DNA from 2 places in the Halobacillus sp. SY10 genome. Region 2 is predicted to be linked to the other one. Evidence: riboswitches for the same ligand, from Rfam matches in the RefSeq annotation. Region 2 holds a riboswitch; the other holds the start of a gene.
What was found. A riboswitch is a leader RNA that binds a small molecule or an ion and turns the genes downstream of it on or off. The one in region 2 is predicted to bind lysine.
Positions count from the first base shown of each region.

Region 1: it holds a riboswitch for lysine, as region 2 does, so the genes downstream of both, ACJA3J_RS16490 (Na+/H+ antiporter NhaC family protein) here and dapA (4-hydroxy-tetrahydrodipicolinate synthase) in region 2, are expected to answer to the same signal.

Region 1 covers NZ_CP174345.1:3,212,060-3,216,486, forward strand. The annotation lists gene ACJA3J_RS16485 (sodium-dependent transporter) at 1-648, opposite strand, end outside; gene ACJA3J_RS16490 (Na+/H+ antiporter NhaC family protein) at 1,016-2,560, opposite strand; lysine riboswitch at 2,696-2,879, opposite strand; gene yunB (sporulation protein YunB) at 2,934-3,704, opposite strand; gene ACJA3J_RS16500 (bifunctional UDP-sugar hydrolase/5'-nucleotidase) at 4,075-4,427, opposite strand, start outside.
Region 2 covers NZ_CP174345.1:4,193,734-4,198,160, reverse strand. The annotation lists gene ACJA3J_RS20990 (hypothetical protein) at 6-191, opposite strand; gene ACJA3J_RS20985 (sigma factor-like helix-turn-helix DNA-binding protein) at 357-1,013, shown strand; gene clpP (ATP-dependent Clp endopeptidase proteolytic subunit ClpP) at 1,029-1,610, shown strand; gene dapA (4-hydroxy-tetrahydrodipicolinate synthase) at 1,638-2,534, opposite strand; lysine riboswitch at 2,656-2,834, opposite strand; gene ACJA3J_RS20970 (hypothetical protein) at 3,616-4,038, shown strand; gene ACJA3J_RS20965 (MFS transporter) at 4,194-4,427, shown strand, end outside.

The DNA.
Region 1 (4,427 bases), 980 kb from region 2:
AGCAATTGCACTAAAGTCTGGAGCAAAGAAAGTCTGAAGACCTTCTGCCGCCCCCGGAAGAGTAATCGCCCGGATGACAATAATTATGAAAAGGACAACCAATGTAGGGATAAAGATTTTGTTTGCCGCTTCAATCCCTTTTTTGACTCCTTTGAAAAGGACCCCAAGAGTAATCAACCAAACGATAAGAAGTGGAATAAGAACACCAGGTACAAGGCTTCCTGTCTGACCAGGATCTACGGATAATTGCAAATAATCGCTAAACAAAAAGCCTTCTGTGTCTTCACCCCATGAAAGGTTGAATGCAAAGAAACTGTATGAAATTGCCCAGGCAATAATGACGGCATAATATGTTGAAATAACAAATGATACAAGTACTGCCCACCAGCCAAGCCATTCTGTTTTACGGTTCATTCTGAAGAATGAAAGTGGTGCTGACCCTCTAAATTTGTGGCCGATGGTGAATTCCATAACAAGTAGCGGAATACCCGCTGTTAACAGAGCAAATAAATAAGGAATGAAAAATGCCCCACCACCATTTTCATAAGCTACTGCCGGGAAACGCCAGATGTTACCTAAACCGATGGCTGAACCGACGGCTGCCAGTATGAAACCGGCTCGTGTTCCCCATTGTGCACGATTTTCCATGCGAAAGACCTCCCTGAGTTTAACATCCTAGAAAAGATGTTTTTTAATTTTTATTTTTCTGATTATTCTGCTTTAAATTATAACTAGCAATGCGCAGCTTGTCAAAATAATTTTTAAATTTTCAGAAATTGGAAGGGGGAGTTAAAAGCCTTGAGTAAAATGTACTACCATAATATGGATTAATATGTTTTTATCATACACGATTTATACTATATGGCAGAATTTTGTAAGTCACGAAACAGAGTCTTCAACAATCAGCCTATATAAAGAATTTTTGAATGGGGAGATGATGACAAAAAAAGAGAGTATGGACGTTGCACGTTCCATACTCTCCCAAAAAGTATTCCTTTTTATTTTACTCCGTTGGCTACCTATGATTAAACTTGTGAATAATGAACGCTACAAATGTGGCAATAATCAACGTCATCAACAATGGCAGCCACACTCCACCAGACAAGCCTAAGATAACATAACCGATGGAAGCAGCTCCTGCAGCGATAAGGGCATAAGGGAGCTGTGTGAGTACGTGATCAATGTGGTTCGATCCTGCCCCTGTCGAGGAAAGAATTGTCGTATCGGATATCGGTGAACAGTGGTCCCCAAACACAGATCCAGCGAGTACTGCTGACAGTGCCGGCAAAATCAGTGTAGGGTCGGACACTGCCGCGATTTCTCCTGCAATCGGAAGCATAATTCCGAATGTTCCCCAAGATGTACCTGTTGATAATGCCATGAAGCCAGACAATAAGAAAATAATCAAAGGCAGATAGGCAAGGTTGATATCTGCTTGAGTAAATTGCTGGGCTAAATATTCACCAGTTTGAAGCTGGCCGATGATATCACCGATCATCCAGGCAAAAACCAAGATGTAAATCGCTGGTAACATGGCTTTCATCCCTTGACCAAAGACGAGAGAAATTCCTGATTTAGGTTTTGGTTGACTGATATACAGCACAAGCGCAACAACAACAGAAACGACTCCACCTGTGAACAATGAGATATTCACATTTGTGTTTGCAAAGATGGAGAGAAGATCGACACTGCCTTCTGTGTTGCGCATTCCTGTGATGACCATTGTTAACACAGTTCCGACAACAAGAGCAAAGATAGGCCAAATCAGATGAGAGATCTTCCCATGGTTATGCTCCTTGAATTCATCATTCAAATCACCAGGAACGTCCCCTTTTTCAGGGTTATTCAATTCTCCTGTTTCAATGGCTCGTTTCTCATGAACTTTCATCGGACCAAGATCCAATCTTAAGTAAATCGTCAAGAATACGAGCAATAACGCCGCAAACACATAGAGATTTGCTGGAATCATTAACACGAATGCTTCAAAAGCTTGATACTGTGTGATTTCATTCGCAGCCAGGATACTTCCGATCGTTCCAATAATATAAGCTCCCCAGCTGGAAATAGGTGAAATAACAGTAATCGGAGCCGATGTGGAATCGATATAATACGCCAATTTTGCCCGGGATACTTTATATCGATCGGTTACAGGGCGCGCTACTTGTCCTACGGCCAGTGCATTGAAGTAATCATCAATAAAGATGATGATTCCCAGAAGCGCCGGAACAAGTGTTGCCCCTTTTCTCGTACGAATACGTTCGACAGCCCAACGACCAAACGCACGACTTCCTCCTGATGCTGTCATGAAGGCAGTGGTAATTCCTAATAAGAATAGAAATGATAACAAATAAATGTTGCCCATATTCAGTGCGCCTTCACTGACGAAGATGTTTGCGAAAATCGACCAGATTAACGCTAGTCCTCCGCCAATATCCATTTGTGTGAGCAGGAATGCTCCTACGATGATCCCAATCCCTAAGGATAGGATGACTTTCCTTGTCAGCAGAACAAGGATTAACATTAATACTGCTGGAATTAAAGAATAGATGGTTCCTTCCATGATGTTTCCCCTCCGTAAATCTTGATGTAACGGGATTGGAAGGCTACTGCGGATAAAAATGAGGAATAAAAAAAGACAATGATAGAAAATAACCTACCATCGCCTTTGTAAGTGGCAATTTGATTATCCTCCATTTCGATCAGTAGCGCCCCATGCACCCAAAAGCATGCATGACAGTGTATCTCTTGTTCAGATATACACCAGCGTCTTATAGTTTGACGGACTACAAAACACTTCGGCAAACATCCCCTTCCATCAATCATCGTCGCTTGTCTCGCTCCAATTGATTACTGATGGTGTTTGCACCTCTACCTCACCGATCTGATAAGGTCACGCATATTCAATTCTCAGTAATTTTAACAATTCCAAGCATTTATTGCAAGGGTTCCATTGGATAGGAAAATGATGGATCTCCTTCCCCTCCCATACCACCATAAAAATTAGGAACTTTACCTAGGATGGTAGCTTGATCAATAGGAATATTATTCGTTACGACAGTTGTTTCTGTAGAAAATGGAATAACAATCCGGACATTCACTTCAAAATGAATCGTCAATTCAAATAAAGCAGCGTTAATCCCATATTCCGTCATCTTGATATCGACTTCTGATTGAACGTCTCCAATCACTCTAAGTTGAACAGGAACTTTTGGCCCAAGGTTTGCTAGTAAACTGTTGTTTGTTGCTACCCCAATAGGAAGTTCGATAAGTGTTGCTGGTTGTTCTCCTAATTCCTCCTGTGTGCGATCGGGATCAATATTCGGCTCCAAAGAAGTATCCTCCATCGGAAGCTCACCAAGCTCCATCCTTTTTAAAAAGTTCTGAACACGTATGGTCGTATCACGAAGTGCGCGGTTAACAACTACAGAGTTCCATCCCATATAAACAATGTTTCCTTGGTTATCTTTTTCCATATTCACAAGGTCATTAAATTGTAGATCTTCTGCGATCGTTTTACTGACTGCTTCATTAATGGCATCCCTAGCCAGCTGTTGAGCTTTTGTTTCAGCAATTTCAACGAGCGCCGGAGTCACACCTCGGTTAATGAACCAAAGGCTTAACGCTGTGAAAAGGGCGAAAAACAGCAGACTAAGCACAATCCTTTTTCCGATCGTGGAACCAGTAGTCGCACTCTTCTTTGGCATAGAACAACCCTCCTCATCTATCTATATGAAAGAAAAGAAGGGTTTAAGCATCAACTTACCGATGTCATATGACAATTCTTGATCAGGATATTCAATTCTTTGGACAAGTCGGTGTTTCTTCCTCTTGTACCATCTCTTTTTATTTCCCTTACTATGGGACGATCGCTTTTAATATCAAAGCTTTTTAACCGTTCAATGATCCGCGGTGTAAAAGCTACACCTTGTTGGAAGAACGCTTGACCGCTTTCATTGTATATGGTTTTAGCTAATACAGCTCCGGGTACTAGAGAATTTGTTGCAAAGACTCTTCATAATAAATTCCTTACAATCCGTTATGTAAGAGAGCTACCTACAAAGGTAGCTCCCAGTGTTATGACTTAAGTGCTTCAGATAAAAGGTCTCGCAATAGTTCCGGCATAAAATATTTCTTTGTTTTCGAATAGGCGATTTCAGGAAAGAATCGGCCAAACGTAAATGTGTCCGCTGTAGCAAACCGATACGTACGATCATAATCAATCGGTTCACCAGCAAAAGTGACACGCTTTACATGTTCTTCTCCATCATCATCCATTTCTATGTCAATACCTGCAAAAACCATCTTCCCAATCACTTCACCTCTAAAGCCAAAACCTTTCAGCCTTATTTCCGTAAGTTCTTTCGTATGAGCAGCTCGTATCACTTCCATCAGCTCATCCCCTCTTAATTCCACAAGACAGGGGTTCA
Region 2 (4,427 bases):
TTTTTTTAATATTCGTTTGTTTTTTTGTTCAAGTGTTTCACCAGGAACATCAGGACAAAGTAAAGAAAGAAAACGATGGCAAGACTCACAAACCAATCGAATGTCGCATGGAGAAAAGGACTTATGATGATGACGACGAGAAGAAAAACAAACCGGGCGATGTCTTTCTTCTGGTTCCTCCGAGTGAACATCGCACCCCTCCTTTTTCTATCCTCTAACCGAATATTGCTAACCTTAACCTTTTTTAAACCAAAGGGGTTTAGACGACCACAATAGAATAAAAATAATAGAAACACCCGTATCTTTTTCATGGATTTTTCCGTTATAGCTGTGAGAGGTCGAAAGGAGTGTGAAAGGTGGAACTAAATACAAGTAATCCCGTTGGGAATCTTGGTCTTGAGGAGATCGAGAAGGACTATGATAAGCTTTTAAGCTATTGTCTTTTCTTAACGCGCGATGGATGGGACGGAAAAGACCTTGCCCAGGAGTCGGTTGCAAGGGCGTGTGAGCATTATGATGCAGGGGAAATCAGACCAGCTCTTCTTAAAAAAATCGCCTACCATGTTTGGGTGGATCAAAAACGCATGGAGAAAAAGGAACCCTTGATGGAGAGGCCGGCGGATGACTTTGTAAAAAAAGAAGAGACTGTCGATGAAACCTTGGTTCAACTCCTGTTAGAGAAATTGACGGTGAAGCAGTTGCTTACATTTATTTTGAAAGAAGCTTTTCATTATAAAATTGCAGAGATTGCAGAACTGCTTCAAATGAAGGAAACAGCAGTTAAAGCGTTATTGAAGCGTGCGAGGGATAATCTGCACAGGTGTCCCGAAGCGGAAAGGCTACAAATGATGCGAACCCGCTCAGAAGACGATCTTCTCTACCAAACATTGGTCAGAACGCTCACCATTCAGGATCCAACGTTATTGATTGAAAAAATTCCGATTCTCCTCAAACCTGCTTCCAGAAATCAGCGACCAGCTTCACCTTTAAACGTCCTCTCTTTAGCAGCATAAAGGAGGGAAAATCCGATGAATACGATTCCTTATGTCATTGAACAGACAAGCAGAGGGGAGAGGTCCTACGACATCTACTCCCGACTTTTGAAAGACCGGATCGTTATGGTAAGTGAAGAAATCAACGATCACATGGCCAACAGCATCGTCGCCCAACTTTTATACCTTGCAGCGGATGATCCGGAAAAAGACATCTCTTTGTATATCAATAGCCCAGGAGGATCGACGACTGCTGGTTTTTCCATTCTGGATACGATGCAGTATATCCAGCCTGATGTGCGGACGATCTGTACGGGGATAGCGGCCTCTTTTGGAGCGATGCTTTTATTGGCGGGTACAAAAGGAAAGCGGTATGCTCTGCCGAATAGTGAAGTCATGATTCACCAGCCACTTGGAGGAGCTCGCGGACAGGCGGCTGACATAGAGATATCAGCGAAACGAATTATCAAACTGAGGCAGCACATTAATGAAATCATCGCCGAACGGACCGGGCAGCCTGTGGAAAAGGTGGCAGAGGATACCGACCGTGATTATTTTATGAGTGCGGAAGAGGCGAAGGAATACGGAATCATTGATGAGATTGTTCACAAAAAATAAAAAACCGCCCGGCATGGGCGGTTTTTCTTATGGAGCCGTGAGGGCTTCTTTCGGTTGTACTTTTTCAAGTTCGCCGAGAACATGCTTTTCTTCCTCTTCGGAAAGCGGCAGGAGGGGAAGACGGACACCACCGACCTCCACACCTTTAGCATGAAGGGCCGCTTTAACCGGAGACGGGCTTGGTGCAGAGAAGATGGCATGCATAACAGGAACAAGCTTTTGGTGAAGACGGGCGGCATAAGCAAAATCGCCTTCGCGGAAACTTTGAATCATCTGCTGCATTTCATTTCCGATCACGTGGGAGGAGACGGAGACGATTCCTGTACCTCCGATGGATACGAATGGAAGCGTATTGGAGTCTTCGCCACTGTAAACAGAAAAGTCATCGGACGTTTCACGAATGATTTCCGTCGCCGCATCAAGGTCGCCGCTTGCTTCCTTGATGGAAACGATATTTTTGATTTGAGATAGGCGAATGACGGTCGCCGGCTCCATGTTGATGACGCTTCTTCCTGGGATGTTGTAAAGCATCACGGGAAGCGATGTAGATTTTGCAATCGTAGAGAAGTGCTGGTAAAGACCTTCTTGAGTTGGTTTATTGTAATAAGGGGTCACGAGCATGACGGCGTCGACACCGACTTCCTCAGCTTTTTCAGTCAAACGGATGGACGCTCTCGTGTTGTTGGATCCGGTACCTGCAACGACAGGAACTCTTCCGTCAACCACTTCAACAACGAATTTGAAGAGGCTCACTTTCTCTTCTGTCGTCAATGTTGGTGATTCACCAGTTGTTCCTGCAATGACCAGGGCATCCGAACCGTTTTCAATCAAGTAGTTGACTAACGCTCGAGTTGCATCAAAATCAATGTTTTCTTCGCTGTCAAAAGGGGTCACCATTGCTGTTAATACTTGGCCGAAATTCATAACCTCACACCTTTGTTTAGAATTTTGAATACGTTCGAGGTTGTGAGGGCTACGGCAGTCAAAATAAAAACGGCAACAACGAGGGCGTCGCTGCTGCCGTAGAAACTTTTAAACCGTTCCTGCGTAAGATAGCCCTCCATATAGTTTCCTATATGACAGTCCTGTACTTGTTAAGCAGCAGAACCAGCATCAGGGATATGAGATCCCTTTCGCTTCGGCAATTTCCCCTTTCCACCTTCATCTCAGGAGCTCATTCTCCTCCGACAAGTGTACTCATGTCATTGCACCTCTATCCTTACTTCAAAATCATTTGAAATAAGAAAATATTTAGTTAGTTAAAGATTATCAAAAAAGTATCCATATTACAAGTGGAAAGACAAGGGAACAAACGATTCGACAAAATCTCTGAGATTCTTATCTTAAGCTATCTGGCAGGAATGTGTAAGACTCGATTTCGAGACTTTAGTTGAGAGGATAGGGGCTGCGGGGAATAACTCGCTTTCCGCGGGAGCGCGGTGAGCGTCCTCGGACTGCGTCCTGCGGGGTTTCACCATGCACTTTTTTCCCACAGGAGTCTCCCTATTCCCCTCCGCCCCTAGCCGAATGAGGTTTTCGAAATCCCTCTTAAAGTAACCTGCAGATTTTGGTGGTGAAGTGCTGATGAATCACCCGATATAGTAGCTTCTACCATAGCAACTGCACGAATAAGGCGAGGGAACAGGGGCTGGGAAACGTCCGCATGAAAAGCGGAAGGAAATCCGGACGTGTTTGTTTTTCTACGTACTGATTCAAAGCACTGCAAACCGTCGTTTCCCTGCCCCCGTATCCATGGCCAGGAATTCGTCATTACTTATTCCAACCATGCAAGGCTTACTCCGTAGACCTTTGGGAGGGGCTCTTGACGCTTCCGCGGAAAGCGAGTCATCCCCCGAAGCCCCGACCCGCTCATCAAAAGTCTCGAAACTGAGTTTTCCAGTGTAGGGAGCAATTCTTACATGAAGAGAATTGGAGGGGATAGGCACGATTTGGGGGTGGGGTTCTTAGTATATGGTGTATGAGTTTTTTAGAAGGGACGGATCGGATGAATCAATATCCAAGTTATTATAGTAACGGGAATCAGGATCGGATCGTGTTCGGCGGTGGTGGAATGTTTAACCCGGGAGCTGGAGGAGGTTTTGGCGGATTATTCCCTCCAGGCACTTGGGGCGGCGGTACTGGCGGGCAGTGGCAGCAACCATTTCCGTGGGGAGGTCCAGGCGGTGGGAGTTGGCAGCCGCAACCTTCCGTTCCAGGTCAGTGGATAGGCCCTGGTGGTCTGCCGCCCGGGTACAATGGTGGATTCCAACCCGGAGGTTCCTGGGGAGGACCATTTACACCACCAGGACAAAGCCAACACGATCTGTACCGGGCTTGTATCAACAATTGTGCCGCACAGTTTGGATCTAATGACCAAGCGTATTTCAATTGTATTAATCGTTGCCGCAGTCAATACATGGGCGGCTGATCATCCGAGAGGTTTGTAAAGGGCAAACCTCTTTTTACATAGGTGGGGAAATATCAGTCTCGAGACGGATGGAGAATCATTCTGTGGCATATCGTTGCTGGCATCGACCTTTTATACAATGGAATCAACCAATAATAAACGAAGGTGTGATTCATATGGCAGTCAATGAAATAGCGTTGCAACAATCAGAAACGGAACCGAGAGAGATTCCATCCATATTCAAGAATCGAAACTTTTTGCTGCTTTGGGGAGCGGCACTTTTATCAAGTTTTGGTATTTCTTTTTTTCTTTTTTCACAAAGCTGGTATGTCGTCAATGTCTTAGGTTTAGAGGCCTCACTTGGCATTCTGTATATCGCTGTTAGTATTCCACGGGTGCTTTTTATGATT